3 regions of the Blastococcus sp. SYSU D00695 genome follow, and region 3 is predicted to be linked to each of the others. Evidence: predicted binding sites of a transcription regulator. Region 3 holds the regulator's gene; each other region holds the start of a gene.
What was found. Region 3 encodes LexA, which represses DNA repair genes until DNA is damaged. Its sites were predicted from a motif close to TCGAACANNTGTTCGA; they were not measured.
Positions count from the first base shown of each region.

Region 1: the regulator LexA is predicted to act here: its motif matches at 6,579-6,594, upstream of dnaB (replicative DNA helicase).
Region 2: the regulator LexA is predicted to act here: its motif matches at 3,119-3,134, upstream of ruvC (crossover junction endodeoxyribonuclease RuvC).

Region 1 is NZ_JBJGZP010000004.1:35,955-45,641, forward strand. Features, by position in the region: gene ACI781_RS03970 (transglycosylase domain-containing protein) at 1-1,891, shown strand, start outside; gene ACI781_RS03975 (glycosyltransferase family 87 protein) at 1,997-3,466, shown strand; gene ACI781_RS03980 (deoxyribonuclease IV) at 3,438-4,244, opposite strand; gene rpsF (30S ribosomal protein S6) at 4,463-4,753, shown strand; gene ACI781_RS03990 (single-stranded DNA-binding protein) at 4,756-5,241, shown strand; gene rpsR (30S ribosomal protein S18) at 5,370-5,606, shown strand; gene rplI (50S ribosomal protein L9) at 5,618-6,064, shown strand; gene dnaB (replicative DNA helicase) at 6,689-8,059, shown strand; gene ACI781_RS04010 (ABC-F family ATP-binding cassette domain-containing protein) at 8,365-9,687, shown strand, end outside.
Region 2 is NZ_JBJGZP010000034.1:136-9,822, reverse strand. Features, by position in the region: gene ACI781_RS17255 (glycosyltransferase family 4 protein) at 1-89, shown strand, start outside; gene ACI781_RS17250 (hypothetical protein) at 101-655, shown strand; gene pdxS (pyridoxal 5'-phosphate synthase lyase subunit PdxS) at 716-1,615, shown strand; gene pdxT (pyridoxal 5'-phosphate synthase glutaminase subunit PdxT) at 1,612-2,286, shown strand; gene ACI781_RS17235 (YebC/PmpR family DNA-binding transcriptional regulator) at 2,283-3,032, shown strand; gene ruvC (crossover junction endodeoxyribonuclease RuvC) at 3,151-3,711, shown strand; gene ruvA (Holliday junction branch migration protein RuvA) at 3,696-4,352, shown strand; gene ruvB (Holliday junction branch migration DNA helicase RuvB) at 4,375-5,499, shown strand; gene yajC (preprotein translocase subunit YajC) at 5,661-6,011, shown strand; gene secD (protein translocase subunit SecD) at 6,019-7,731, shown strand; gene secF (protein translocase subunit SecF) at 7,728-9,125, shown strand; gene ACI781_RS17200 (adenine phosphoribosyltransferase) at 9,122-9,687, shown strand, end outside.
Region 3 is NZ_JBJGZP010000010.1:73,752-83,438, forward strand. Features, by position in the region: gene nrdR (transcriptional regulator NrdR) at 1-31, opposite strand, end outside; gene ACI781_RS08980 (hypothetical protein) at 507-1,091, opposite strand; gene ACI781_RS08985 (LysM peptidoglycan-binding domain-containing protein) at 1,229-1,525, opposite strand; gene lexA (transcriptional repressor LexA) at 2,028-2,801, shown strand; gene ACI781_RS08995 (hypothetical protein) at 2,928-4,007, opposite strand; gene ACI781_RS09000 (phosphatase PAP2 family protein) at 3,979-4,725, opposite strand; gene hflX (GTPase HflX) at 4,800-6,296, opposite strand; gene ACI781_RS09010 (hypothetical protein) at 6,461-6,664, shown strand; gene dapF (diaminopimelate epimerase) at 6,665-7,567, opposite strand; gene miaA (tRNA (adenosine(37)-N6)-dimethylallyltransferase MiaA) at 7,564-8,493, opposite strand; gene ACI781_RS09025 (hypothetical protein) at 8,490-9,212, opposite strand; gene ACI781_RS09030 (DUF349 domain-containing protein) at 9,253-9,687, shown strand, end outside.

The DNA of each region.
Region 1 (9,687 bases), on a different contig from region 3:
CATCTCGTTCACCGGCATCCTCCGGGCGGCGTGGAACAACGTCACCGGCGGCTCGACGCAGGGTGGGTCGACGATCACCCAGCAGTACGTGAAGAACGCGTTCCTGACGCACGAGCAGACGTTCAGCCGCAAGTTCCAGGAGCTCTTCCTGGCGATCAAGCTGGACAACAACTACTCGAAGGACGAGATCTTCGAGAACTACCTGAACACCATCTACTTCGGCCGCGGCGCCTACGGCATCGAGGCGGCGGCCAACACCTTCTTCGGCGTCCCGGCCAGCGACCTGACCGCCGAGCAGGGCGCGGTGCTCGCCGTCCTCATCCGCAACCCCTCCAACAACGACCCCGAGGCCGACCCCGAGGGCGCACAGACCCGCTGGGGCCGGGTGCTGGACGCGATGGTGGAGGAGGACTGGCTCACCGCCGAGCAGCGGGACGCGGCCGTCTACCCGCCCGTGCTGCCGCGCACCGGCTCCAGCCTGGGCATCCCCAGCGGCCCCGAGGGGCTGGTCGTGCAGCAGGCGCTCGCCGAGCTGCGCGCGAAGGGCTACACCGACCAGCAGATCTCCGCCGGCGGCCTGCGGATCACCACCACGGTCGACAAGCCCACGCAGGACGCGGCGCTGGCCGCGGTCACCGACGTCCTCCAGGGCGAGCCGGACAACCTGCGGCAGGCGCTCGTGGCGATCGACCCGCGCACGGGCGCGGTCCGCGCCTACTACGGCGGACCGAGCGGCACCGCGTTCGACTACGCGCAGGCGCTGCGCCAGCCCGGCTCCTCGATGAAGCCCTACGTGCTGGCCACGGCGCTGGAGCAGGGCATCGGCGTGGAGTCCCGACGGGACGGTTCCTCCCCGCAGACCTTCCCCGACCGCGACGCGCCGGTGCGCAACTCCGGCGGCGCCTCGTGCGGGAACTGCACGCTGGTCGAGGCGATGACCCGGTCGCTGAACACCACCTTCTACGGCCTCGCCCTCGAGGTCGGGCCGGAGAACGTGCGCGCCACCGCCCTGGCGGCCGCGGGCCTGCCCGAGAGCTGGGACAACGGCGCCACGACGCTGGCCAACGGGGACGGCGGGACCGGCGCCTCCATCGGCATCGGCGAGTACGAGATGCGCCCGATCGACCAGGCGCACGGCTTCGCGACCCTCGCCGCCGGTGGCGTCGAGCGCGCGCCGTACTTCGTCTCCCGCGTGACCGACAGCTCCGGCGCGGTGCTGCTGGAGTTCGGCGGCGACCCCGGCGAGCAGGTCATCCCGGCCGACGTCGCCGCCGACACGACGTTCGCCATGGAGGGCGTCGCGGACTACTCGCGGCGCTCGCTGGACGGGAACCGTCCGGTGGCCAGCAAGACCGGTACGCAGGGCCTCAACAGCGAGGACAACTCCGACGCCTGGATGGTCGGCTTCACGCCGTCGCTGTCGACGGCGGTGTGGATGGGCACCGACGGCCGTGACCCGATCGTGAACGCGCAGGGGCGGATCATCTACGGCTCCGGGCTGCCCGGCGCCATCTGGCAGCAGTTCATGGACGCCGTCCTCGCGGGGACGCCGGAGGAGCCGCTGCCCGACGAGCCGATCATCGACGCCGACCGCAACGGCCCGCCGGCGACCGAGACCGCGCCCCCGACGTCCGAGGCCCCCGCGCCGCCGACGACGCAGGCGCCGCCGGCGACGCCGACCGAGACGGCGACCGAGGTCCCCGACCCGAACGCGCCGGACCCGAACGCCCCGGACCCGAACGTCCCGGACCCCAACGCCCCCGACCCGAACGCACCGGGGCCCCAGAACCCGCAGAACCCGCAAGGGCCCCAGCCCGGGACCACGGCACCGCCCGCCGGTGGCGCTGGGGCCGGCGCGACCGCGACCGCCACTCCCGGCCGGGGCGGCTGAGCCCGGCAGACTGGGGGCGTGACCGGCGCCCCGCACCCCACGGACCCCTCGGACAGCACTGCTGCCGGGGGGTCCGTGCCGTCCCGGGGGTCCTCCCCGCGGCCGGTGCGGGTGCTCCCCGAGGGGCCCGACCGCGTCGTCCCCACCTGGACCGACCCGATCGTCGCGCAGGCCAGCGAGGCCGTCGGCGGCCCGTGGGGTCGGCACGCCGTCGTCGGGCGGGCGCTGTTCTGGACGCCGCTGCGGGTCTGCCTGCTCCTCGCCTCGGCGGTGCTCGCCCTGGCGTGGGTGAAGCAGGCTCCCTGCTCGTCCGGTGACTGGACGGGGCACGTCCAGTACACGCACTTCTGCTACAACGACGCGGTCCCGCTCTTCGGCGTCCACGGCCTGGACCACGGCGCGGTCCCCTACCTCGACTCGGCCGTCGAGTACCCGGTGCTGACCGGCGGGCTGATGGCGCTCGCGGCCACGGTGGCCCGCGCGTACGGCGACGTCTCCGGGCCCTCGAGCCTGCTGCCGACCATCCCCGACGTGCAGGCCTTCTACGTCGTCACCTGCCTGCTGCTGGCGCTGCTGGCGCTCGTCGTCGTCCGCACGGTGGTCGCGCTGTCGGGGCGCCGGCCGTGGGACACCGCGATGGTCGCCCTGTCGCCGCTGCTGCTGGTGCACGCCTTCACCAACTGGGACCTGCTGGCCGTCGCGCTGACCGGGCTGGGGCTGTGGGCGTGGGCCCGCGAGCGGCAGGCGCTGGCCGGGGTCCTGCTGGGGCTCGCGGTGGCGGCGAAGTTCTACCCGCTGCTGGTGCTCGGCGCGCTGCTGCTGCTGTGCCTGCGCGCCGGGCGGTGGCGGGCGTGGCTGCGCACCGCGGCGGCCGCCGCCGTCGCCTGGCTCGTCGTGAACGTGCCGGTCGCCCTGCTGGCGTTCGACAACTGGGCCACGTTCTTCACGTTCAGCCGCAGCCGCCCGGCCAACCCCGAGACGCTGTGGAACCTCGTGATCACGCTCTCGGACGGGAGGGCCTTCGACGGCCCGCTCGCCGAGGGGCAGACCCCGTCGGTCCTCAACGCGGTCGTCGCGGTCGTGCTCCTGGCCTACGGCCTCGGCGTCGCCTGGCTGACGCTCGCCGCCCCGGTGCGGCCCCGGGTCGCCCAGGTCGCGTTCCTGCTCGTCGCCGGGTTCCTGCTGCTGAACAAGGTGTGGAGCCCGCAGTTCTCGCTGTGGCTGCTGCCGCTGGCGCTGCTCGCCCGCCCGCGGTGGCGCTCGCTGCTGCTGTGGCAGGTGGTCGAGGCCCTGGTGTGGGTGGTGACGATGCTCTGGTACCTCGGCACGCCGAACCGGGGCATCGACGAGGAGTGGTTCTGGATGGTCGTCGTCGCCCGCGACGTGGCGGTGGTGCTGCTCATCGGCCTGGTCGTGTACGAGGTGCTGCGCCCGGACGCCGACGTCGTCCGCACCAGCTGGCCGGGCGTCGACGACCCGGCCGGCGGCGTCCTGGACCACGCCCCCGACCGGTTCACCCTGCCGGGGCCGGGGCGGCGCGAGCCGGTCAGCGCAGCGCCGACCGCACCAGGCTGACCTCCCCGGCGTGCGCCGCCGCGTCGCCGGGGGTCTCCAGCACGATCGGCGCGTCGGCGGCGCGGGCCACGCCCAGCAGCAGCTCGGTCGGGATCTCGCCGTCGGCCAGGGGCGCGTGCCGGTCCCGGCTGGAGCCGGCCGGGTCGCGGCTGTTGTTGAGGTGGACGACGTCGATGCGGCCGGTGATCGCCCGGACGTCGTCCACGGCCGTCTCCAGGTCCCACCCGGCGGCCCAGGCGTGGCAGGTGTCGAGCACGAAGCCGGCGCCGAACTCCCCGACGGCCTCCCACAGCCGGGCCAGCGCGTCGAGGTCGCGGGCCATGGCGTTGCCGCCGCCGGCGGTGTTCTCGATCAGCAGCGGCACGGGGAAGCCCCCGGCCTCCGCCTGGCGCGAGAAGGTCTTGCGCCAGTTGTCCACCCCGGCGGCCGGGTCGTCCTTCGCCAGCACGTGACCGCCGTGCACCACCAGCCCGAGCGCGCCGACGGCGGCCGCGGCCTGCGCGTGCTGGCCCAGCAGCTTGCGGCTGGGGATCCGGATGCGGTTGTTCGTGGTCGCCACGTTGAGCACGTAGGGGGCGTGCACGACCACCGCGATCCCGCGCAGGGCGTCGGCGTCGGGCCGCGGCTGCGGCGCCTTCCAGTCCTGCGGGTCGGCGAGGAAGACCTGGACGGCGTCGGCGTCCATCTCCGCGGCGCGCGCGGCGGGGCCGCCGTCCAGCAGCTCGCCCTCGTCGCTCAGGCCGGGGCCGACGTGTACGCCGATCGGGTGGGTCGCCACGGCCGCGACAGTAGTTCGCGGGTCCGACGGGACCCCGGCCGTGCGCTCGGCGGCGGTGCCCGGCTGTGGACGGCGGGGGGCGCCCGGTGCGGCGCTGGTAGCCTGTGCGGTGGCGCGTTCGCCTCCCGGTCTCCGGGCGGAGGGCGCGCGACGCATGTACGACCCTCCTGCTGCAGAAGCACTGCAGCCGCCGAGACCAGAGGAGGTGGGGTTTCTCCATGCGCAACTACGAACTGATGGTCATCCTCGACCCCGAGCTGGAGGAGCGCACGATCGCTCCCTCCCTCGACCGGTTCCTGACCGTCGTCACCAACTCCGGTGGCACGGTGGGCAAGGTCGACATCTGGGGTCGTCGTCGGCTCGCCTACGAGATCAAGAAGCAGATCGAGGGCATCTACGCCGTCATCGACATCAACGCCGAGCCCGCGGCCGTGGCCGAGCTCGACCGGCAGCTGAACCTCAACGAGTCGGTCCTGCGCACCAAGCTGATGCGGCCCGAGGTCCACTGACCATGGCCGGCGAGACCGTCATCACCGTCATCGGAAACCTGACCTCCGACCCGGAGCTGCGGTTCACGCCGTCGGGCGCGGCCGTCGCCAACTTCACCGTCGCCTCCACCCCGCGGACGTTCGACCGTCAGTCGCAGGAGTGGAAGGACGGCGAGGCGCTCTTCCTGCGCTGCAACGTGTGGCGGCAGGCGGCGGAGAACGTCGCCGAGTCCCTCACGCGCGGCTCGCGGGTGATCGTCTCCGGCCGCCTCAAGCAGCGCTCCTTCGAGACGAAGGAGGGCGAGAAGCGCACCGTCGTCGAGCTCGAGGTCGACGAGGTCGGCCCCTCGCTGCGCTACGCCACCGCGAAGGTCACCAAGGCCCAGCGCGGTGAGGGTGGCGGCGGCTTCGGCGGCGGCGGCGGTGGCGGCTTCGGTGGTGGCGGTGGCGGCGGCGCGAGCGACCCGTGGTCGACGCCCGCCGGTCCGTCGGACGAGCCCCCCTTCTGAGGAAGGACCCCTCGGAGGACCCCCTCGCCCCGCTCCGCGCGGCGCGGGTCCCTGCGAGGGGGCCGCGGTTCCCGGCCGGGAACCCTCATCTGCACTTTTCCTGAACCACGTCGTACCTGGAGAACCCAGTGCCCAAGCCCCCTGTGCGCAAGCCCAAGAAGAAGGTCTGCCAGTTCTGCAAGGACAAGGCGACCTACGTCGACTACAAGGACACGACCCTGCTGCGGAAGTTCATCTCCGACCGCGGCAAGATCCGTGCCCGCCGCGTCAGCGGCAACTGCAGCCAGCACCAGCGTGACGTCGCCACGGCCGTGAAGAACAGCCGTGAGATGGCGCTGCTGCCCTACACCTCCACGGCGCGCTGATCATGAGCACGATGAAGCTGATCCTGACGCAGGAGGTCACCGGTCTCGGGTCCTCCGGCGACACCGTCGAGGTCAAGGGCGGCTACGGCCGCAACTTCCTCCTGCCCCGCGGGCTGGCCATCGTCGCCACCCGGGGTGCCGAGAAGCAGGTCGCGTCGCTGCGCCGGGCGCGTGCCGCCCGCGACGTGCGCAGCCTCGAGGAGGCGCAGGCCGTGGCCGGCCGCCTCACGGGGATGACCGTCCGCGTGCCGGCTCGCGCCGGTGAGGGTGGCCGCCTGTTCGGTCGCGTCACCACCGCCGACGTCGTCGCCGCGGTGACCGCCGCCGGTGGCCCGGAGCTGGACCGCCGCCGGATCGAGCTGCCCAGCAGCATCAAGACGACCGGCCACCACAAGGTGACCGTGCGCATCCACCCCGAGGTGAGCAGCGAGCTGACGATCGACGTCGTCGCCGCCTGATCCACCTGCACCGCCCACGAGGGGCGTCGGACTCCGGTCCGGCGCCCCTCGTGGCGTCTGCGGCCCCTGACGGGCTCCCGCCCCCTGACGGTGCTCCGACGCCGGTCGATGTGCGCTCAGGCCGCCTCCTGGGCCCGGGAACGCGGCCTGGGCGCACACCGTCGTCGGGTGCCGCGTCCCCGGCGCGACGGCGGGTCAGGGGCGGCCGTGTGACGGCTGGGACACCTGCGGCGCGCGGGCGACACGCCGGGGGACGACACGGCGAGTTCCCCCGGATTTCTCCCGTCCACACCCCGTGCGTCGTCCCGGCGCTGGTCAGGAGCGGGATACGCCGGGATCCCCCGCGCCGTCCCCCGCCGTCTCCACATGTCGACACGCCTGTGTCCACCGACTTGTCCACAAGTTGTGCAGAACGCCGCCCACACCGGTGTTGGACGGACCGGTCCGCCGTTCCTAACGTCGTCCCCGCCTGCCCGCCCGACCAGGACTGTCGGTGCCCTCCGGTAGGAACGTCTCGAACGCACGTTCGAGACAGGTGACGAACGTCTGGTGCTCCCCCACCGGGCCGCGGCCGATGGCCGGGGTCTGTGGCGGGGTGCGCCGGGGAGTGGATGGAGGACCGACGTGGCGGTGGCCGACGACTTCAGCCGGCCGCAGGCGACGGCGCCGGAGTACGACCGGCAGCCGCCGCAGGACGTCCAGGCGGAGCAGTCGGTGCTCGGCGGGATGCTGCTGAGCAAGGACGCGATCGCCGACGTCGTCGAGCAGCTGCACAGCGCCGACTTCTACCGGCCGGCGCACGCCATCATCTTCGACTGCATCCTCGACCTCTACGGCCGCGGTGAGCCGGCCGACGCCATCACCGTGGCCGCCGAGCTCAACCGCACCGACCAGCTGTCGAAGATGGGCGGCGCGGTCTACCTGCACACGCTCATCGCCTCGACGCCGACGGCGGCCAACGCCGGCTACTACGCGGCCATCGTCGCCGAGCAGGCCGTGCTCCGGCGCCTGGTGGAGGCCGGCACCCGCGTGGTCCAGCTGGGCTACGGCGCGGCCGGCGGGAAGGGCGACGTCGACGACATCGTCGACCGCGCCCAGCAGGAGATCTACGACGTCACCGAGAAGCGGATGAGCGAGGACTACTCGCGGCTGGAGGACATCCTCCAGCCGACGATGGACGAGCTCGACGCCATCGCCAGCCGCGGCGGGGTCAGCCGCGGCGTGCCGACCGGGATCCGCGACCTCGACGAGCTCACCAACGGCCTGCAGGCCGGCCAGATGGTCGTCATCGCGGCCCGGCCCGGCGTGGGCAAGTCGACCCTCGGGCTCGACATCGCGCGGTCAGCGGCGATCAAGAACCACATGGCGACGGTCATCTTCTCGCTGGAGATGAGCAAGCACGAGATCACGATGCGTCTGTTGTCGGCCGAGGCGAAGGTGCCGCTGCACCACATGCGCGCCGGCACGCTGTCGGACGAGGACTGGTCGAAGCTCGCCCGGCGGATGGGCGAGGTCGCCGACGCCCCGCTCTACATCGACGACTCCCCGAACATGACGATGATGGAGATCCGGGCCAAGGCGCGGCGTCTCCGGCAGCGGAACGACCTCAAGCTCGTGGTCATCGACTACCTGCAGCTCATGACGTCGGGCAAGCGGGTCGAGAGCCGCCAGCAGGAGGTCTCGGAGTTCTCCCGAGCGCTCAAGCTCCTCGCCAAGGAGATCGAGTGCCCGGTGATCGCGATGTCGCAGCTCAACCGTGGCTCCGAGCAGCGTCAGGACAAGAAGCCGATGCTGTCGGACCTCCGCGAGTCCGGCTCGATCGAGCAGGACGCCGACATGGTCATGATGATCCACCGCGAGGACATGTACGAGAAGGAGTCCCCGCGGGCCGGCGAGGCCGACATCATGCTGGTCAAGCACCGCAACGGCCCGACCGCGAACGTCACGGTGGCCTTCCAGGGTCACTACAGCCGCTTCGTGGACATGGCCAACTGACCTGCGCCGTCGGGCAGCGAGCCCCCGGGCCCGTCCCCGGTCGCCCTCCAGGCGGCCGGGACGGGCCTGGGTGCGTCCCGGTCTCCCGGGTGGCGTAATCCGGTTGGCCGCCGCCCACCGCGTCACCTAGCGTCTCCTCGTGCTCACCCCGCAGTACCTCTGAGGTCCTCCCGAACGGCCCGCCCCTCGCGATCGCGAGCCCGCGGGTCGTCCTGACCTGCCATCGACCGCTCGGCGGTCGCATCAGCGCGAAGCGCACCCCGGCCGTGAGCGGCCGGAGGGTGCCTCCGTTCGGAGGATCCGAGATGAGCCCCCTGACCCTGCCCGCGCGTGCGCGGGCGCAACTGACCGTCGACCAGGTCGGCGTCCGGCGTGGCGGTCGCACCGTCCTCGACGGCGTCTCCCTCGCCGTGACCCCCGGCTCCCGGTGGGGCGTCGTCGGCGAGAACGGCCGCGGCAAGTCGACGCTGCTGCACGTCCTGGCCGGAACGCTCGTCCCCGACGCCGGGCAGGTGCAGCGCGTCGGCACGCTGGGCGTGGCCGAGCAGGAGATGGTTGGCGACGACGGCGCCACGGTGTCCGACGCGGTGGAGCTCGAGCTGGGGCCCGCCCGCGCGGCGCTGCGAGCCCTCGACGCGGGGGTCGCCGCCCTCGCCGAGGGCCGGCCGCACGCAGCGGAGGACTACGCCGCGGCGCTGGACGCCGTGGAGGCGCTCGACGCGTGGGATGCCGAGCGGCGGGTCGACGTCGCGCTGGCCGCCCTGGGCGCGGTGACCGACCGGTCGCGACGGCTGGCCACCCTGTCGGTCGGTCAGCGCTACCGCGTCCGGCTGGCCTGCCTGCTCGGCGCCGGGCACGACTTCCTGCTGCTCGACGAGCCGACCAACCACCTGGACGCCGCCGGCCTGGCCTTCCTGACCGACGCGCTGCGCGGCTCCCCCGGCGGCGTCGTCGTGGTCAGCCACGACCGGGCGTTGCTGACCGACGTGGCCACCGCGATCGTCGACCTCGATCCCAGCCGCGACGGCCGCCCGCGCGTGTACGGCGACGGCTACCAGGGATACCGGGCCGGCCGCCGCGTCGAGCTCGCCCGCTGGGCGGCGGAGCACGAGCAGCAGGTCGCCGAGGCCGCCCGGCTGCACCAGGACCTCTCCGCGGCGCAGAACCGGCTGGTCACCGGCTGGCGACCGGACAAGGGGACCGGCAAGCACCAGCGCGCCACCCGCGCCCCGGGGCTGGTCCGGGCGGTGCACCGCCGGCAGGAGGAGCTGCGCCGGCACGAGATCGACGCGCCGGAGCCGCCGCTGCGGTTCCGGGCGCCGGAGCTGCCGGGGCGTCCGGGGGCCACCCTCGTGGCGGCGCGCGAGGTCGCCGTCCCCGGCCGGCTGGACCGGCCGGTCTCCGTGGCCGTCGACTCCGGGACCCGGCTGGTCGTCCGCGGTCCCAACGGCGCCGGGAAGTCGACGCTGCTGGCGGTCCTCGCCGGGCAGCTGCCGCCCACCGGCGGCCGGGTGCACCGGGCGCCGGGCGTGCGCGTGCACCTGTTGCGCCAGCAGTCCCCGCGGGCCGAACGGCGGCCGGTGGCGGAGGTGTTCGACGCGGCGGTCCGGGGGCTCACGGCCGAGGGG
Region 2 (9,687 bases), on a different contig from region 3:
TCGCCGCCGCCGACGACACCGACGTGGTGGACGCGACGCGCGAGGACGGCGACGGCCGGGGACCGCAGCAGCGGCGGGTGCGACGCTAGCCTCGTGGGCCGTGGCCCTCCCCGTCTGGACGATCGTCGCGCTCGTCGTCGTCCTCGGGCTGCTCGCCTGCTGGACGGCGTGGACGCTGACCCGGCTGCGGCGGCTGGTGGGCCGGGTCGACCGGGCCCGGACCGCGCTGGAGACCCAGCTGCGGCGGCGCGCCGGCCTGGCCGCCGAGCTCGCCCGTGCCGGCGGCGGGGCGCTGGAGCCCGAGCGCGCCGACCGGCTGGCCCGCGCCGCGGCCGGGGCCCGCCTGCCCTGGACCCCGGACCGGGAGCTCGCCGAGAACGTGCTGGGCCGGGAGCTGCGGGAGCTGCTGCGCGACCTGCCGCACGACCTGCCCGGGGTCCCGCCCGCGCTGGCCGCGGACCTGGCCGGGACGGCGCAGCGGGTGGCGCTGGCCCGCCGCTTCTACAACGACGCCGTCCGCGACACCCGGGACCTGCGCGGGCGCCGGCTGACCCGGGTCCTGCGGCTGCACGCCCGCCGGCCGCTGCCGCGCTACTTCGACATCGACGACAGCACCTGGGACCTGGCCGGAGCCGCCCGTCCGGGCCGCTCCTGACCGCGTCGTAGGATGGGCCGGGCCCGGCCGGGTCCGCCCACCCGACCTGCGAGGCAGTCCGTGTCCGAGCACATCCCCCACGTCACCGGTACCCCCGCGGTCAAGCGCGGCATGGCAGAGCAGCTCAAGGGCGGCGTCATCATGGACGTCGTCACCCCCGAGCAGGCGAAGATCGCCGAGGACGCCGGCGCGGTGGCCGTCATGGCGCTGGAGCGGGTGCCCGCCGACATCCGCGCGCAGGGCGGCATCGCCCGCATGAGCGACCCGGACATGATCGAGGGGATCGTCTCCGCGGTGTCCATCCCGGTGATGGCCAAGGCGCGGATCGGGCACTTCGTCGAGGCGCAGGTGCTGCAGAGCCTCGGCGTGGACTACATCGACGAGTCCGAGGTCCTCACCCCCGCCGACGAGGCCCACCACATCGACAAGCACGCCTTCACGGTGCCCTTCGTCTGCGGCGCGACCGACCTGGGCGAGGCGCTGCGCCGCATCGCCGAGGGCGCGGCGATGATCCGCTCCAAGGGCGAGGCGGGCACCGGCAACGTCGTCGAGGCCGTGCGGCACATGCGCGCGATCCGCGCCGGCATCCGGGCGCTGGGCACCCTCGACGAGACCGAGCTGTTCGTCGCCGCGAAGGAGCTGCGCGCCCCGCACGACCTGGTCGTCGAGGTGGCCCGCACCGGCAAGCTGCCGGTCGTGCTCTTCACCGCCGGCGGCATCGCCACCCCGGCGGACGCGGCGATGATGATGCAGCTGGGCGCCGAGGGCGTCTTCGTCGGCTCGGGCATCTTCAAGTCCGGCGACCCGGCGCAGCGCGCCGCGGCCATCGTGCAGGCCACGACCTTCCACGACGACGCCGACGTGATCGCCAAGGTCTCGCGCGGGCTCGGCGAGGCCATGGTGGGGATCAACGTGGCGACGCTGCCGGAGTCCGAGCGGTTCGCCACCCGCGGCTGGTGACGGCGCCCGGTCCCACCGGCGGCCCCGTGATCGGGGTGCTGGCCCTGCAGGGCGACGTCCGCGAGCACCTGGCGGCGCTGGCGGCCGAGGGCGCCGTCGCGGTGACGGTGCGCCGGCCGGAGGAGCTGGCGGCCGTCGACGGCCTGGTGCTGCCCGGCGGTGAGTCCACGACCATCGTCAAGCTCGCCGCCCGGTTCGGCCTGCTGCAGCCGCTGCGGGACGCCGTGCGCGGCGGGCTGCCGGTGTACGGCTCGTGCGCCGGGATGGTGCTGCTCGCCGACCGGCTCGCCGGCGCCCCGGCCGGGCAGGAGACCGTCGGCGGGCTCGACGTCACGGTGCGGCGCAACGCCTTCGGCCGGCAGGTGGACTCCTTCGAGTCCTCGGTCGAGCTGGCCGGGCCGGACCTGGCCGGCGCGCCCGTGCCCGCGGTGTTCATCCGGGCGCCCTGGGTGGAGGAGACCGGCCCCGCGGTCGAGGTCCTCGGCCGGGTCGTGGGCGGTACCGGCGACGGTAAGATCGTGGCGGTTCGCCAGGGCGTCCTCCTGGCCACCAGCTTCCACCCCGAACTGACCGGCGACCGCCGGGTGCACGCGCTCTTCGTCCAGATGGTGCGCGCCGCGCGGGGACGCAGGTCCGGCGCCGACGCCGGGGAGGAGAGGAGACCCTCATGAGCGGCCACTCCAAGTGGGCGACCACGAAGCACAAGAAGGCCGGGATCGACGCCAAGCGGGGCAAGCTCTTCGCGAAGCTGATCAAGAACATCGAGGTCGCCGCCCGCACCGGCGGCGGGGACCCGGCGGGCAACCCGACGCTGTTCGACGCCATCCAGAAGGCCAAGAAGAGCTCGGTCCCCAACGACAACATCGACCGCGCCGTCAAGCGCGGGTCGGGCGCCGAGGCCGGCGGGGTCGACTACCAGGGCATCACCTACGAGGGCTACGCGCCCGGCGGGGTCGCCGTCCTCATCGAGTGCCTGACCGACAACAAGAACCGGTCGGCCATGGAGGTCCGCACGGCGATGACCCGCAACGGCGGGTCCATGGCCGACCCGGGCTCGGTCTCCTACCTCTTCTCCCGCAAGGGCGTGATCGTGGTGCCGGCGGCCGACGGCGTGGACGAGGACTCGGTGCTCATGGCCGTGCTCGACGCCGGCGCCGAGGAGGTCCGCGACTCCGGCGAGTCGTTCGAGGTCGTGTGCGAGCCGACGGACCTGGTCGCCGTCCGCACCGCGCTGCAGGACGCCGGCATCGACTACGACTCGGCCGACGCCGCGTTCGTGCCCAGCGTCAGCGTCGAGCTCGACGAGGAGGCGGCGGGCAAGGTCTTCCGGCTCATCGACGCCCTCGAGGACTGCGACGACGTGCAGAACGTCTACGCCAACTACGACGTCTCCGACGAGGTCCTCGAGAAGATCTAGGCACCCCCCACGCTCGGCGCCGGTCCCCAGGAGGGCGGCCGGCGGTGTGTCGGTGCCGTGCAGTCGGTCGCGAGGGATAGCCTCGGTCGAACACCAGTTCGGCGACCAGGAGGCGTCCATGCGGGTGCTGGGCATCGACCCCGGCCTCACCCGGTGCGGGTGGGGCGTCGTGGACGGGCGTCCCGGCGCGCGGCCGGCGGCGATCGGCGTGGGCGTCGTCCGCAGCTCGCCCGACCTCGACCTGGAGCTGCGGCTGCTGGAGCTGCACACCGCGGTCACGGCGCTGCTGCGCGAGCACCGGCCCGACGTCGTCGCCATCGAGCGGGTGTTCACCCAGAACAACAAGGGCACCGCGACGGGGACCGCGCAGGCCGCCGGCGTCGCCGCGCTCGCGGCGGCGCAGGCCGACCGGCCGGTCGCCTGGCACACGCCCAGCGAGGTCAAGGCCGCCATCTCCGGCAACGGCCGGGCCGACAAGGAGCAGGTGACGCTCATGGTCACCCGGGTCCTCGGCCTGGCCACCGCGCCCAAGCCCGCCGACGCCGCCGACGCGCTGGCGCTGGCGGTCTGCCACGTGTGGCGCGGGCCGGCGCAGCAGCGGTTGCGGGTGGCTGCCCTGGCCGGGGGCATCGGAGCGAGCATCCAGCCGCGGACGCTGCCGCGGTGGCAGGGGGTCTGAACGTGATCGCGAGCGTGAACGGCGTGGTCGCCGCGGTGTCGCCGGACGGCGCCGTGGTGGAGGTCGGGGGCGTGGGCCTGGCGGTGCAGTGCACCCCGGGCACCATCGCGCGGCTGCAGGTGGGGGAGAGCGCCCGGCTGTCGACCAGCCTGGTCGTGCGGGAGGACTCGCTCACCCTCTACGGCTTCGCCGACGACGACGAGCGCCAGCTGTTCGAGCTGCTGCAGACGGCCAACGGCGTCGGTCCGCGGCTGGCCCAGGCGGTGCTGGCCATCCACCCGCCGCGCGAGGTGCGCCGCGCGGTGTCGATGGCCGACGTCAAGGCGCTCATGCAGGTGCCGGGCATCGGCAAGAAGGGTGCCGAGCGGCTGATCCTCGAGCTGCGCGACCGGCTCGGCACCACCACGAGCGACACCCAGCTCGACGCCCCGCAGCTGCCGGCCGGCGCCGCGCCGCTGACCCCGGTCGCCCCGTGGCGCTCGCAGCTGACCAACGCCCTGGTCGGGCTCGGCTGGAGCGGCAAGGAGGCCGAGACGGCGCTGACCGCGCTGGAGCCGGTCGCCGACGAGCAGCTGGCCGCCGGCGGCGTGCAGATCGCCGTCCTGCTGCGGCAGGCGATCCAGCTGCTGGGCCGCTCGTGACCCGCCGGGGGAGGGGAGCCGCGTGACGTCGCCGTTCGACCGCGGGCTGTCCGGCGAGGTGGCCGACGGGCTGGGCCGGGACCTGGGGGTGTCGCCGCAGGCCGGGGACGAGGAGCGCGTCGTCGAGTCGGCGCTGCGGCCGCACTCGCTGCACGACTTCATCGGGCAGCCCAAGGTGGCCCGGCAGCTCGCGCTGGTGCTCGAGGGCGCCAAGCGCCGGGGGCGCCCGCCGGACCACGTGCTGCTGTCCGGACCGCCCGGGCTGGGCAAGACCAGCCTGGCGCTCATCATCGGCTCGGAGCTCGGCACGGCGGTGAAGATCACCAGCGGCCCGGCGATCGAGCGCTCCGGCGACCTCGCGGCGATGCTGTCCAACCTCGGTCCCGGCGACGTGCTGTTCATCGACGAGATCCACCGCATCGCGCGGCCCGCCGAGGAACTGCTGTACATGGCGATGGAGGACTTCCGGGTCGACGTCGTCGTCGGCAAGGGGCCGGGCGCGACGGCGATCCCGCTCGACATCAACCCGTTCACGCTGGTCGGCGCCACCACCCGGGCCGGCCTGCTGACCGGCCCGCTGCGGGACCGGTTCGGCTTCGTCGGGCAGATGGAGTTCTACGAGCCGGCGGAGCTGCAGCAGGTGCTCGCCCGCAGCGCGGAGCTGCTGGGCGTGGAGCTGACCGCGGACGGGTCGGCGGAGATAGCCGGCCGCTCCCGGGGGACCCCGCGGATCGCCAACCGGCTCCTGCGCCGGGTGCGCGACTACGCCGAGGTCGAGGCCGACGGGCGGGTGACCCGGGCGGTGGCGCAGGCGGCGCTGGCGCTCTACGACGTCGACGACCTGGGGCTGGACCGGCTGGACCGGGCCGTGCTCGAGGCCCTGGTCGTGCGCTTCGGCGGCGGCCCGGTGGGCGTCTCCACCCTGGCCGTCGCCGTGGGGGAGGAGCCGCACACGGTCGAGGAGGTGTGCGAGCCGTTCCTCGTGCGCGCCGGCCTGCTGGCCCGCACACCGCGGGGCCGGGTCGCCACGGAGGCGGCCTGGCGGCACCTCGGCCAGCCGCTGCCGCGCGGTGGTCTCCCCCTCGGGGGTGGCTCACCCGCCACGCTGGCCCCGCGCCCGGACACCGAACCGCTGTTCGACGCCTAGACTCCTCCACGCTGGCGCGCAACTCGACTGCGCAACGGTCCGGCCGGCCGTGCGCTCCACGGCTGGTCGCTGTGCGCGCCGCAGCCGACGTACCCGAGCGGTCCCGTCCCGGGCCGCACCCACCGCGCGCGGTCCCGGCGCGGTAGAGAGGCATCCCCGCCGTGGAGTCGTACTTCCCGCTCATCCTGCTCGTGCTGGCCTTCGTGCTGCTCATCGTCCTGCCGGCCCGCCAGCGCAAGCGGATGGCCGCACAGCAGCAGCAGATGCAGGACGCGTTGCAGCCCGGGACGCCGATCATGACCACCAGCGGCATCCACGGGACGGTCACCGGCAAGACCGACTCGACGGTCGACGTCGAGGTCGCCCCGGGCGTCGTCATGACCTTCGTCCGGCAGGCCATCCTCGAGGTGCGCAAGCCGGCCGCCGGCGGCGAGGCCGTGGCGGGCGGGACCACCCCCGGGGACGACACCCCGGGCATCGTCGACGGTGGCCCCGCCGACACCTCGCGCTGAGGTCGGCATGGCCAACCGACAGCTCCCCGCGCGCCGGTACTTCGGCGCCTTCCTGCTGATCGTCGCCGGGCTGTACGCGCTGGTGTTCGCCACCGGCGACACCCGCACCCCCCAGCTGGGCCTGGACCTGCGCGGCGGCACGACCGTCACGCTGACGGCGAAGACGGCCGACGGGAAGGCGCCCGCGCCCGAGGACCTCGAGCTGGCCCGCCAGATCATCGAGCAGCGGGTCAACGGTCTCGGCGTGGCCGAGGCCGAGGTGGTCACCGAGGGCGACCAGAACATCGTCATCTCCGTGCCCGGGGACGACGGCGAGCAGGCCCGCGAGCTCGGCCAGACGGCGCAGCTGCGCTTCCGCCCGGTGGTCTGCCCCTCGGCGACGGACACCACCGGCATCTGCGCGTCGCTGGACCCGACCGTCTCCGCCGGCGACACCGCGGCGCCGAGCGATCCGGCCGCCCCGAGCGACACGGCCGCGCCGAGCGACACGGCCGCGCCGAGCGACACGGCCGCCCCGACGGACGGTGCCACCCCGACGGACGGTGCCACCCCGACGGACTCCGCCGCGCCCACGGGCGACCAGGCCGAGCCGACGGCCCCGCCGGTCTACGCCTCGCCGCAGGAGGCGGCGCCCGCGTACGACGCGCTGCGCTGCGACTCGCAGGACGAGACGGCGCTGCCGGCCGACCCGGCGTCCTACATCGCCGCCTGCTCCGAGGACGGCACCCAGAAGTACCTGCTCGGGCCGACGATCATCGAGGGCACCTCGATCGACGACGCCCGGTCGGGCACCCAGTCGGGCACCGGCGAGTGGATCGTCCTGCTGGACTTCGACGGCGAGGGCGAGCAGGCCTGGGCCGACTACACCGCGGCGCACATCCAGGAGCAGGTGGCCTTCACCCTCGACGAGCGCGTCGTGTCCGCCCCGGTCATCCAGTCGGCGATCACGACGAACCCGACCACGATCACCGGGCAGTTCGACCAGGAGAGCGCCACGCAGCTGGCCAACCAGCTGAAGTACGGCGCGCTGCCGCTGACCTTCGAGCAGGCGACCGCCCAGTCCATCTCCACCGAGCTCGGCGCCGAGCAGCTGCGCGCCGGGCTCATCGCCGGCGCCATCGGCGTCGGCCTGGTCTTCGTCTACGCGCTGGTCTACTACCGCCTGCTCGGCCTGGTGATGATCGCCAGCCTGGGCCTGTCGGCGGTCGTCGTCTACGCCTGCCTGGTGCTCCTGGGCCGGGAGATCGGCTTCACGCTCAGCCTCGCCGGCATCGCCGGGTTCATCGTGTCGATCGGCATCACCGCGGACTCGTTCGTCGTCTACTTCGAACGGCTCAAGGACGAGATCCGCGAGGGCCGCACGCTGCGCTCGGCCGTGCCGCGGGCCTGGGTCCGCGCCCGCCGGACGATCCTCTCCGCCGACGCGGTGAGCTTCCTCGCCGCCGCGATCCTCTACTGGCTGGCCATCGGGGACGTGAAGGGCTTCGCGTTCACGCTGGGCATGTCCACGGTGCTCGACCTCGTGGTCGTGTTCCTCTTCACCCACCCGCTGCTGGCGGTCCTCGCCCGGTTCCGGTCCTTCGGCAGCACCCGCTTCTCGGGGCTGGGCCGCGGCGTCGACCGGCCGGGCGCGGCCGCCCCCGCGCCGGGGGCCGGCCGGTCGCTGGTCGGCGCGGGTGCCCGTGCGGGCAGCACGTCCACGGACAGGAGCCAGGCATGAGCCGCGAGCCCGACCGGGCCGAGGAGGAGATCCCCCTCGGCACGGACGCCGACGAGGGCCGTGACGCCTCCGCGGCCACCGCCGACGCCGCGGCCGCCGCGGACGACGCCGCCCTGGCCGAGGCCGGGCTGCCGCGCGAGGGCGAGGACGTCGTGACCACCCCGGTCCGCCGTCCCGCCCGCCGCGCCTCGCTGGCCCACCGGCTGTACAACGGCGAGGCCGGGCTCGACGTGGTCGGCCACAGCCGGCTCATCTACCGGGTGACCGCCGTGGTGGTGCTCATCTGCATCGCCTCGATGCTGTTCCGCGGCTTCAACCTCGGCATCGACTTCGCGGGGGGCAACAGCTTCCGGCTGCCCGGCTCCACCGAGCAGCTGGCCGACGTCCGCGCGGCCGCCGAGGACGCCGGGGCCGAGGTGGCGTCCGCGCAGGTGGTCGGCGGCAACTCGATCCTGCTGCGCACCGAGGGCCTGGACAACGACGGCGAGCGCGCCGTCGTCACGGCCGTCGCCGACGCCGCGGGCGTGCAGGAGGACCAGGTCAGCCCCGAGTCGGTGAGCGCCGAGTGGGGGGCCGACATCACCGAGCAGGCGCTCATCGCGCTCGCGGTGTTCCTGGCCGCGGTCATCGCCTTCCTCGCCATCCGGTTCCAGCCGAAGATGGCGATCGGCGCGATCGTCGCGCTGCTGCACGACATCGTCGTGACCGCCGGCGTGTACTCGCTCATCGGCTTCGAGGTCACGCCCTCCACGGTCGTCGGCTTCCTGACCATCCTCGGGTTCTCCCTGTACGACACCGTCGTCGTCTTCGACAAGGTGGACGAGAACACGCGGGGCCTGTCGCAGAGCGCCCGCATGACCTGGGGCGAGGCGGCCAACCTCGCGGTGAACCAGACCCTGATGCGGTCGATCAACACCTCGGTGATCGCGCTGCTGCCGGTGGCCGGGCTGCTGTTCGTCGGGGCCGGGCTGCTGGGCGTCGGCACCCTCAAGGACCTGGCGCTGGTGCTGTTCGTCGGTCTCGCCGCGGGCGCGTACTCGTCGATCTTCCTGGCCACCCCGATCGTGGCCGACCTCAAGGAGCGCGAGCCGGAGGTCGTCGCCCTGCGCAAGCGGGTGCTGGCCCGCCGCGCCTCGGACGCCCGCGCGGTCGGCGGGCGGGCGGGTGGTCCCGGGCGGGCGCCGGTCGCCAGCGCCCGGCGGTCCGCGGCGGCGCGGCGCTCGTCGGCGGTCGGCGTCGCCGAGCGCGAGGAGGACCTGGGCCCGGTGGAGGCCGACGTCGTCGTCGAGTCGCCGGCGTCGGTGCGGCCCGGCGGGGCCACCGCCGCGCCGCGGCCCGGCGCGCGGCCGCAGCGGCCGGACGGTCGTCGCGGCGGGTCGAGGAAGCGCCGGTGACGGCCGGCGCCGGTGCCCAGCCGGCCATCGACGAGCTGATCGCCTCGCTCACCGTGGACGTCCCCGACTTCCCGTCCCCGGGGGTCGTGTTCCGGGACCTGACACCGGTCTTCGCCGACGGTCCGGCCTTCCGCCGGGTCGTCGACGGCCTGGCCACGCCGGCCGCCGTCGACCCGCGGGTGGCGGCGCTCGCCTCGTCCGGGGACGCCGGGCACCCGGGCTTCGACGTGGTGGTCGGCGTGGAGGCCCGCGGCTTCCTGCTGGCCGCCGCCGTCGCGCTCGACGCCGGCGTGGGCGTGGTGCCCGTCCGCAAGGCCGGCAAGCTGCCCCGGCGCCGCGTGTCGGCGCAGTACGACCTCGAGTACGGCTCGGCCGCGCTGGAGCTGCACACCGACTCCATCGTCGCCGGCCAGCGGGTCCTCGTGGTGGACGACGTCCTGGCCACCGGCGGGACGCTGGCGGCGGCGATCGGCCTGGTCGAGGAGCTGGGTGGCGTGGTCACGGCGGTCTCGGTCGTCGTCGAGCTGGCCGACCTCGGGGGCCGTCAGGTGCTGGCGCCGCA
Region 3 (9,687 bases):
TGTCCGCGTTGTGGCAGAAGGGACACCGCACGGCGACTCCTCCTCCCTCGCCTCGTGCACCGCCGCCCCTCCCGGGGTGGACCGGCCGCCCGCGGGGTCCGCTGTGGACCCTCCTGGGGACAACCGGTGCACATCCCGGGGAGGAGCTGAGGACGCCCTGTGGACGGACTTACATCGGTGCAACTACTAGATGTAGGGGAACCCTAGGCGGGCCTCCACTAGATGTGCAAGAGCGGCACGGTGTGGCGTGTTCCCGCGCAACACGGTCGTGACCAGCGGTCGACCGACACACCAGCAGTCACACGGACACGCCGACGAGCGCGTCGAGAGGGGTGCGGGACCACCCGTGCGCGGTGTGGTGGCGTGTCGCCGAGGCGTCGTACCGGCCGCCGGGCCCGGAGGCGGCGACCCCGGGACACGCCGCACACCACGGGCCCAGGGCCCAGGAGGCGCGAGACCTCGGAGGAGCGGGGGCCCCGCACGGGTGCGACCGCCCCGCCGCGCGCTCAGCCGAGGGGTGAGGTGGCGCTCCACGGCCGGCCGGCGACATCGCCGAGGCGGATGGGCCGGGTGAGCGGCTCCCCCGCGCCGGCGAGGGGCACGGAGCCGGCCAGGGCGCCGACGCCGGGGCGGGCGGCAGTGGCGGGGACTTCGTCGCCGGCCCGGTGACGACCGGCGGGCACCCCGGCCCGGTGGCGCCCCTCCGCCTCGGCGCAGCGCACCACGGGCAGCTCGGCGGTGAGGTCACTGGCGTGCCGGCGCCGTCGAGCGACACCCCGGGCGGGCAGCCCGTCCCCGAGCATCCGGCGCAGCTCGACCCGGCTCATCTGGACGGTCTCGACGCTCCCGGACAGCCGCGCGGCCGGGCCGACCTCGGCGACTCGGGCGACGATCGGCTCCGCGGCGGGCGCCGGGACCGGCTCGGGCAGCCGTACCGCGGCGAGCTCGACCCACATCTCGCGTGCCGCGGCACCGATCAGGGCGCGCACCGAGGCCTCGCAGGCCCCGGACCGGTCGTGGCGCCAGCCCAGGACCGCACCGGGCCACCACGTCCCGTCGACGTACACCTCGGCGTCGAGGGGCTGGGACATGGCGGCTGCTCGTCCGTGCTGGTCCAGTGGCACGCCGGGAACGGTAGGTCGGCACCCCCTGGCGAGCGGGGCAGGACGCCGCCCCGAGGGTTGACGAAGATGGGCCGCAGGATTGTGCACGTCGCCGCGCCGACCGCTCACGGGACGGCGAGGACCTGGCCGGGCACCACGACGGCTCCCTCCAGGTCGTTCAGCTCCTCGATGGCGTCCACCACCGCCCGCACGTCCTCCCCCGGGCCGGCGACCTCCGCGGCGATGGACCAGACCGTGTCCCCGGGCCGGACCACGACGTCGCTCTCCCCCGCGGGCCGCAAGCCCTCCGGCCCGGCCACGAGCGCCGACAGGACCAGCAGGCCCAGCGCGGCCACCGCGACGGTCAGCGCCGTCAGCGCGCACCACCCCCGGCGGGTCAGGCGCAGCGGGACCCGCGGCACGTCCGCACGGCCGCGCCCACCGGCCGGCCGGACCCGTCGCACGGGCGGCTCCCCCAAGCGCACCGGACGCGCGCCCGGGCGCACCGTGTCGCGACGGACCGGCGGCGCCCCGGCCACCGGTCCTCCGGCCCGCACCGCGGCCCGGGACACCGCCCGCCCGGGCACCGGGCGCACCGGCCCGGCGACCCGCAACCCCGTGCCGTTCCCCGAGCACCCCGCCACACCGCGCTCCGCGACCGCCACCCCAGCGCCTCCTCCACGACGGCCACCGGCAGCGCCGGCGACCGAACACGCGTTCGATTCGAACATCAGTGCGATGTCTACCGCACGGCGCCGACAGGATCGACCCGACACCCGAGGACTTCGAACATGTGTTTGAGGACGGGGCCCGGACACGCTACGGTCCGACTGACACCACCCCCGCGCCGGTCGCACCGCACGTGGCCGACGACGAGGAGGGCGGACGGACGAGTCGTGGGGACACGGCCGGCGAGGAGGAGACGTGGCGGGCACGAGCGGGACGTCGGGCGGGCGCGGCGGGTCGCGCCGGGCGGGCGGCACGGCCACCGGCGGCGCACCGGAGAGCACCGCGCAGGTGCGCACCTTCCCGGACCGCGGCGAGGCCGGTGACGGGTTGACCCAGCGGCAGCGCCGCGTCCTGGGGGTCATCCGCGACTCCATCGACCGCCGCGGCTACCCGCCCTCGGTGCGCGAGATCGGCGAGGCCGTCGGGCTGTCCTCGGCCTCCTCCGTCGCCCACCAGCTGTCGGTGCTGCAGAAGAAGGGGTGGCTGCGCCGGGACCCGAACCGGCCGCGCGCCCTCGACGTGCGTCTGCCGGGCGAGATCGCCGCGGCCGCGGCCGGCCCGCCGCCTCCGGTGGCCGAGGACTCGGCGAGCCCGGCGCCCACCTACGTGCCGCTCGTGGGCCGCATCGCCGCCGGCGGCCCGGTGCTCGCCGAGCAGGCAGTGGAGGACGTCTTCCCGCTCCCCCGCGAGCTCGTCGGCGAGGGCACGCTGTTCATGCTCAAGGTCACCGGTGACTCGATGGTCGAGGCAGCGATCTGCGACGGCGACTGGGTCGTGGTCCGCCAGCAGCCCACCGCCGAGAACGGCGAGATCGTCGCCGCGATGATCGACGGCGAGGCGACGGTGAAGACCTACAAGCGCAAGGACGGGCACGCGTGGCTGCTGCCGCACAACCCCGCCTACGAGCCCATCCCCGGCGACGACGCGACCGTCCTGGGGCGCGTCGTCACGGTGCTGCGCCGCGTCTGACCGGCGCCGCGCCGGGGAGCCGCCACGAGCGGCCGCCCCGGCGCGGGGCGGCCTCAGCGCAGGGCCGCGCCGGCGCGGGGCCGCACCGGCGCGGGGCGGCCGCAGCACGGAGCGCCGGCGACGGGCTCAGGCCCGGGAGGACCCGCCCGGCGGGGAGCCACCACGGCGCAGCCGGCCCACCAGCCAGAGCAGCACGCTGGCCACGGCGGCCGCGACCAGTGCGGCGGTGACCGGGCTGACCCCGTCCTCGGTCTCGGTGAGGACGTCGGGCAGGGAGCCGTCGGTCGCACCGGTGGCCCCCGCGGGCACGGTCGCGGCCGGCACCGGCACCACGGTGACGTCGCTGGGCAGGCCCTCGCTGGCCACGACCAGGGACGTGCCGTCGGCCGAGAAGCTGATGGCCTCGCCCTGCGGGGAGTCCGGCAGCGCCACCCGCACCGGCTCGGCCGCCAGGGCGGCGGGCACGTCCGACCCCGCCAGCGGCCAGACGTAGGCGTCGGTGTAGGTCCGCAGCGCGATCGCGTGCCCGTCGGACGCCACCGCGCCCCCCGTGACCAGCAGCTGGCCCGCCCGACCCACCGGGCCGCCTGGGGTGCCCGTCAGGGTCAGGTCCACCGAGGCCACCTCGACCAGACCGACGGTGCCGGCGGGCTCCAGCGCCGCAGCCGGGCGGAAGACGTCGCTGGCGCCCAGGACCTCCTTGGTCACGACGTAGGGCGTGCCGTCCGGAGCCAGCAGCAGCGCCTCGGCGTCGCGCGGGCCGTCGGGATAGGTGAGCCGGAAGACGTCCGTCGTCCCGTCGGGGTGCAGGGCGATGAGGGCCACCGTCTCCCGGGTGCCGTTGTTGTCGCCGGTGTCGCAGAGCCAGACGCTCCCGTCCGGCCCGACGGCCAGGTCCTCGGGGTCGTAGGGGTCCACGTCGGCGGTGTGCACGTCGGTCACGGCGCAGGCCGCGTCGAGGACGTACACCGTGACCTGGTCGCCGCCGTCGTTCATCGCGAGCATGTTCCCGTCGCCGCCCACGACCAGCCCGGACAGCTCGGGCAGCCGCGGGTCGGTGATCTGGCACTGCGGGACCGGCGCGGCCTCCTCGGCCGACGCCGCCGGGGCGGGGACGAGCGCGAGGGCCGGGGCGCACACCGCGAGCGCCGCGACGGTCAGCCCCGCGGGCAGCCCGTCACGACGTCGGGGGAACGGGCCGCGCACCCGACCAGCGTGACAGCACGCGCGCGTCGAGCGCGTGAACCACGCCCAACAGCAGCAGGCCGACCGCGGCGCCGACCACGGCGTCGCTGACCCAGTGGAAGTCGAGCGCGACCATCGACAGCGTCGTCAGCACGGGGCCCACCACGGCCAGCGCCCACAGCGCCCGCTGCACCCACGGGTGCATGCCGTACTCCACCGCCTGCCAGCGGACCACGCCCCACAGCAGCACGGCGTTGGCCACGTGCCCGGAGGGGAAGGACTGGCCGTCGGGGTCGTGCAGGAAGTGGCCCGGGTGCTGGGGCGCGGTCCGGCCGATGCCGTACTTGATGCTGTAGACGACGAGGCCGAGCAGCAGCATCGCCAGCAGCAGCCGCACCAGGGGCAGGAACGTGCGGTGGCGGCCGGCCAGAAACGCGACGACCGCGAACAGGTACAGCTGCATCGTGCCCTGGCCGCCGATGCGGGTGACCACGTACAGCGGGCCGTAGGCGTCGGAGTCCCGCAGCCCCCAGCCGCCGACGGTGTCGGAGACCCAGATGTCGATCTGCTCGGTGACCCCGCGGGCCAGCAGGTCGACGGTCACCCACACCGCGATGAGCAGCGCCAGGACCAGCGCCCACCACGGCGGGCGCCCCACGGTGACCACGCGCGGGTGCTCCGGCACCGGCAGCCCGCTGGGCGAGGCGCCGAGCGAGCGTCGCACCACCCCGCTGGTCACCGCCCGAGCGTACCGGCCCGTGACCGGTTCGTGACCTCGACCGGCCGGTACGGCGGGCCGCACCGGCCGACCGGTCAGCCGACGGGCGAGGAGAAGCCCTCGAGTGCCGAGGCCAGCGCGCCGTCCACGCGCGCGGACAACCGGGTGCCGCCGGCCTCGTGGCTCTCGCTGAGCACCTCGCCGTCCCGGTGCACCCGGGAGACCAGGTCGCCCCGGTGGTAGGGCACCAGGACCTCGACCTCGACGTCGGGATGCGGCAGCCGGGCGGCGACGACGTCGCGCAGCCGGTCGATCCCCTCTCCCGTCCGCGCCGAGACCCAGACGGCGCCGGGCAGGGCCTGGCGCAGGGTGAGGACGTCGTCCTCGGTCATCGCGTCGACCTTGTTGACCACGATGAGCTCCGGCACCGCGGAGGCGTCGATCTCCTGCAGCACCACGTGGACCGCGTCGATCTGGCCCAGCGGGTCGGGGTCGGAGCCGTCGACGACGTGCAGCAGCAGGTCGGCGGCGGCCACCTCCTCCAGGGTGGAGCGGAAGGCGTCCACCAGCTGGTGCGGCAGGTGCCGGACGAAGCCGACCGTGTCGGTGAGCGTGTACTCCCGGCCCTCGTCGGTCTGCGCGCGCCGGACCGTCGGGTCGAGGGTGGCGAACAACGCGTTCTCCACCAGCACCCCGGCGCCGGTCAGCCGGTTGAGCAGGCTGGACTTGCCGGCGTTGGTGTAGCCGGCGATCGCCACGCTGGGGACGGCGTTGCGGCCGCGGCTGGCCCGCTGCGTCTCGCGGGCGGTGGCCATGCCGGCGATCTCCCGCCGCAGCTTGCTCATCCGCGAGCGGATGCGCCGCCGGTCGGTCTCGATCTTCGTCTCACCCGGGCCGCGGGTGCCGATGCCGCCACCGCCGGCGACGCGGCCACCAGCCTGCCGGGACAGCGACTCACCCCAGCCGCGCAGCCGCGGCAGCATGTACTGCATCTGGGCGAGCTCGACCTGGGCCTTGCCCTCCCGGCTGCTCGCGTGCTGGGCGAAGATGTCGAGGATCAGCGCCGTCCGGTCGACGACCTTGACCTTGAGGATCTTCTCCAGGGCGTTGAGCTGGCCGGGGGTCAGCTCGCCGTCGCAGATCACGGTGTCGGCGCCTGTCGCCGCGACGATGTCGCGGATCTCGTTGGCCTTGCCGGAGCCGACGTAGGTGCCGGCGTCGGGGGTCTGCCGGCGCTGGCTGACGGCCTCGAGGACCTGCGAGCCCGCCGTCTCGGCGAGTGCGGCCAGCTCGGCGAGGGAGCGGTCGGCGTCGGCCTGGGTGCCCTCGGTCCACACGCCCACCAGCACGACGCGCTCCAGGCGCAGCTGGCGGTACTCGACCTCGGTGACGTCGGCGAGCTCGGTCGACAGCCCGGCGACGCGCCGCAGCGCGCCGCGCTGCTCGAGGTCGTAGCTGCCGGTGGTGTCGTCGGGCTCGTCCCACTGGCCGGCCGGCGCGGGGCGCACGGTCTCCTCGGTGGGCGCGCCGGTGGCGCGGTCGGCGCGGGCCTGCGCGTCGGCGAGCACGGCGCGGTTCTGTGCGGTCGTCATCGGGTCCAGCGTGGCACGCCCCTCGCGGCGGGGCACGTGAGTTGTCACTTCCGGGGAGGTCCCTGCTCGTGTCATCGCCGGGTGCAACACCGCCGGGCTCCGCATGCATCCCGCCGCGGGGCGGGTAGGGGCAGGCCGACGAGCACGCCGACCGAGGAGGAACCGTGAGCACGAGCAGCACCGAGGGCATCGACGACCCGGGCCGCGACCCGAAGGGGCTGAACCCGCCGCGCAACCCGTTCGGGGGCGCCGACCAGGACACCGGCCGCGGGGAGCCGCGCGGTACCGGGAACGTGGGTCCGGCCGACAAGCCCGAGGCACCCACCGACGAGCCGGAGACGCGGGCGGACGAGCCCGACCGGCCCTGATCAGCCGCGGGTCGCCGCCGGGGTGCCCGCCAGCCACTCGGCGGTGAGCTCGCCGGCGGCGACCACCACGGCCGGACCGCGCAGCACGGTGGTCTCCGGGGTCACGTCGACGGTGAGCCGGCCACCGGGGACGTCGACCACGACCGTCCCGGCGGTCGCGCCGCCGGCGGCGAGCGTCGCGTAGGCGACGGCGCACGCGCCCGTGCCGCACGAGCGGGTCTCCCCCACCCCGCGCTCGTGCACCCGCAGCCGGACGTGCGCGTCCGCCCCCTCGCCGGCCGCCCGCAGCACGGTGACCAGCTCGACGTTCACGCCGTCGGGGAACAGGGTGGGGTCGAAGCGCGGGGCCCCGGTGAGGTCGAGCGCGTCGAGGTCGACGTCGGTGAGGCACGCCAGGTGCGGGTTGCCCATCGACACCGCGAGCCCGTCGAAGCGGCGCCCGTCCAGCTCGGCGGACCCGCGGCCGAACTCCCGGGCCGGCCCCATGTCGACCCAGTAGCTGCCGTCGGGGCCGGCGCCGACCCGCCGCGGGCCGCCGCGGGTGCCCACCCACACGCCGTCGGCGCAGGCGCCGCGGTCCAGCAGCCCCTCGGTCACCAGCACGTGCAGGAACAGGCGGATGCCGTTGCCGCACATCTCGGCCAGCGACCCGTCGGCGTTGCGGTGGTCCATGAACCACTCGCAGCGCGCCAGGTCCGCGCCGAGGACGGCGGGGGCGTCGGGCACGTGCACGCTGCGCACCACCCGCAGGACGCCGTCCCCACCGAGGCCGGCGCGGCGCTCGCACAGCCGGGCCACCATCGCCGCGTCCAGCCGGGCCTCGGGCCAGCGGTCCCCGTCGGGGTCGGGCAGGACCACGAAGTCGTTCTCCGTGCCGTGCCCGACCAGCACCCGCTCAGTCACGTCCCGATGGTACGGGCGGCCAGCAGCGCGCCGACGGCGTCGACCAGGTCGGGCCGGCCCGCGTCGAACCAGGTGGTGCCCGCGTCGCGGCGGAACCAGGACCGCTGCCGGCGGACGAACCGCCGGGTGGTGACCACGGTGCGCTCCCGCGCCTCGTCGGCGGACAGCTCGCCGTCGAGCTGCGCCAGCACCTGGGCGTAGCCCAGCGCCCGGGAGGCGGTCGGGCCCTCCCGCAACCCGTCGGCGGCCAGCGCCTCCACCTCGGCGACCAGCCCGGCCGACCACATCCGGTCCACGCGCAGCGCGATGCGCCCGTCCAGCTCGGCCGGTTCCCGGTCCAGGCCGACCACGACCGCCGGGTAGTGCGGCCGCGGCTCGGGCAGCGACGCGCGGAACGGCCCGCCGGTCAGCTCGACCACCTCCAGTGCCCGCACGATCCGCCGCCCGTTGCTGGGCAGGACGGCGGCCGCGGCGACCGGGTCGACGGCGGCCAGGCGGGCGTGCAGCGCGGCCGGCCCGACCTCGGTCAGCTCGGCCTCCAGCCGCGCCCGCACCGCCGGGTCGGTGCCGGGGAAGTCCAGCTCGTCGAGGACGGCGCGCACGTACAGCCCCGAGCCGCCGACCAGCAGCGGCACCACGCCGGCGGCCCGCAGCCGGTCGACCTCCGCCCGGGCGCGCCGCCGGTACTCCGCGACCGACGCCGGCTCGCGGACGTGCCACAGGTCCAGCAGGTGGTGCGGGACGCCGCCGCGTTCGGTGAGGTCGGGCTTGGCGGTGCCGATGTCCATCCCGCGGTAGAGCTGCATCGAGTCGGCGTTGACGACCTCGCCGCCCAGCCGCTGCGCCAGCGCCACCGCCAGCGCCGTCTTGCCCGTGGCGGTGGGGCCGACCACCGCGACCACCGGGGGCGGCGCCACCGCCGTCACGGCGCCGTCCAGGTGGCCACGAGGTAGCCGACGCCGAAGGGGGCGGCGTCGTGCAGCAGCCGCGGCGCGACGACCGCCCGGCCGCCGAGGACCCGCCCGACCGCCCGCCACACGGGGACGCCGGCAGCCAGCAGCCGCTCCCCCGCCGCGGCGTCGAGGCCGGCGAGTGCGCCCGCGTCCCCGGAGGCCAGCGCCGCGGCGACCGCGGCGTCGAACGGGGCGGCATCGTCGTCGAGGTAGCCGGGGGCCTTCACGGTGCGGCGGGCCGACCCGTCGCCGAGGGCGAGGACCGCCGCCCCGCCGGGGAGGCCGGCCAGGGCGCCCGCGAGGTCCTCCGGCCCGACCCCCAGGCGCGGCCCGGTGTGCCCGGCCCGGTCCAGCAGCCAGGCGCCGACGGTCAGGGCGGTCGGCGTGCGCCGTCCCCCGGGGCGGGCGCCGCCGGCGAAGGGCACGGCCAGGTCCACCCCGACCCCGCGCAGGTCCCCGGCGTCCCCCGCGCCGTAGCGCCCGGAGGCGCCCGGCCCGACCACGACGACGGTCTCCGGGCCGCCGGCGAGCACCGCCTCGACGGCGGCGGCGCACGCCGCGCGCAGCGCCTCGGTCTCCGGCGCGGCCCGTCCCTCCACGGCGGGCAGCAGCAGCGGCGGGCACGGGCAGAAGGCGATCGACAGCGGCGCGGCCGGGCCCGCGACGGGGGATCCGGCCTGTTCAGTCGTCACGGCAGCAGTGTCGCCGATGCGACGTGGGACACTGCGGTGCGTGTCCAGCACGGAGAGCCCCGCAGACGGTTCGCAGCAGGTCCCCCAGCCGGTCGAGGCCGGCGCGGCAGACAGCACCGGAGCCACCGAGACCACCGGCGCCGAGGCCCCCGCCGCCGGGGTCGGCGGCTCCGCCGCGGTCGGCCCGGAGGCAGGGACCGCGGCGGCGCCGACCCCCGAGGACGCGGCCCTGGCCGACCCGACCGCGCCCGCCGCCGACGGTGCGCCCGCCGCCGACGGTGCGCCCGCCGGGGAGGACGCCGCCGGGGAGGACGCCGCCGGGGAGGACGCCGCCGGGGAGGACGCCGTCCCCGCGCCGGTGCTGCCGGCCGTGCTGCCGGAGGAGGCGGCCGCGCCCGTGGCCGCCGTCGCCGCCGCGGTGGCCGCGCCGGGCGACGTCCCGACGCACGCCCCGGGCGAGCCGAGCGCGCCGCCC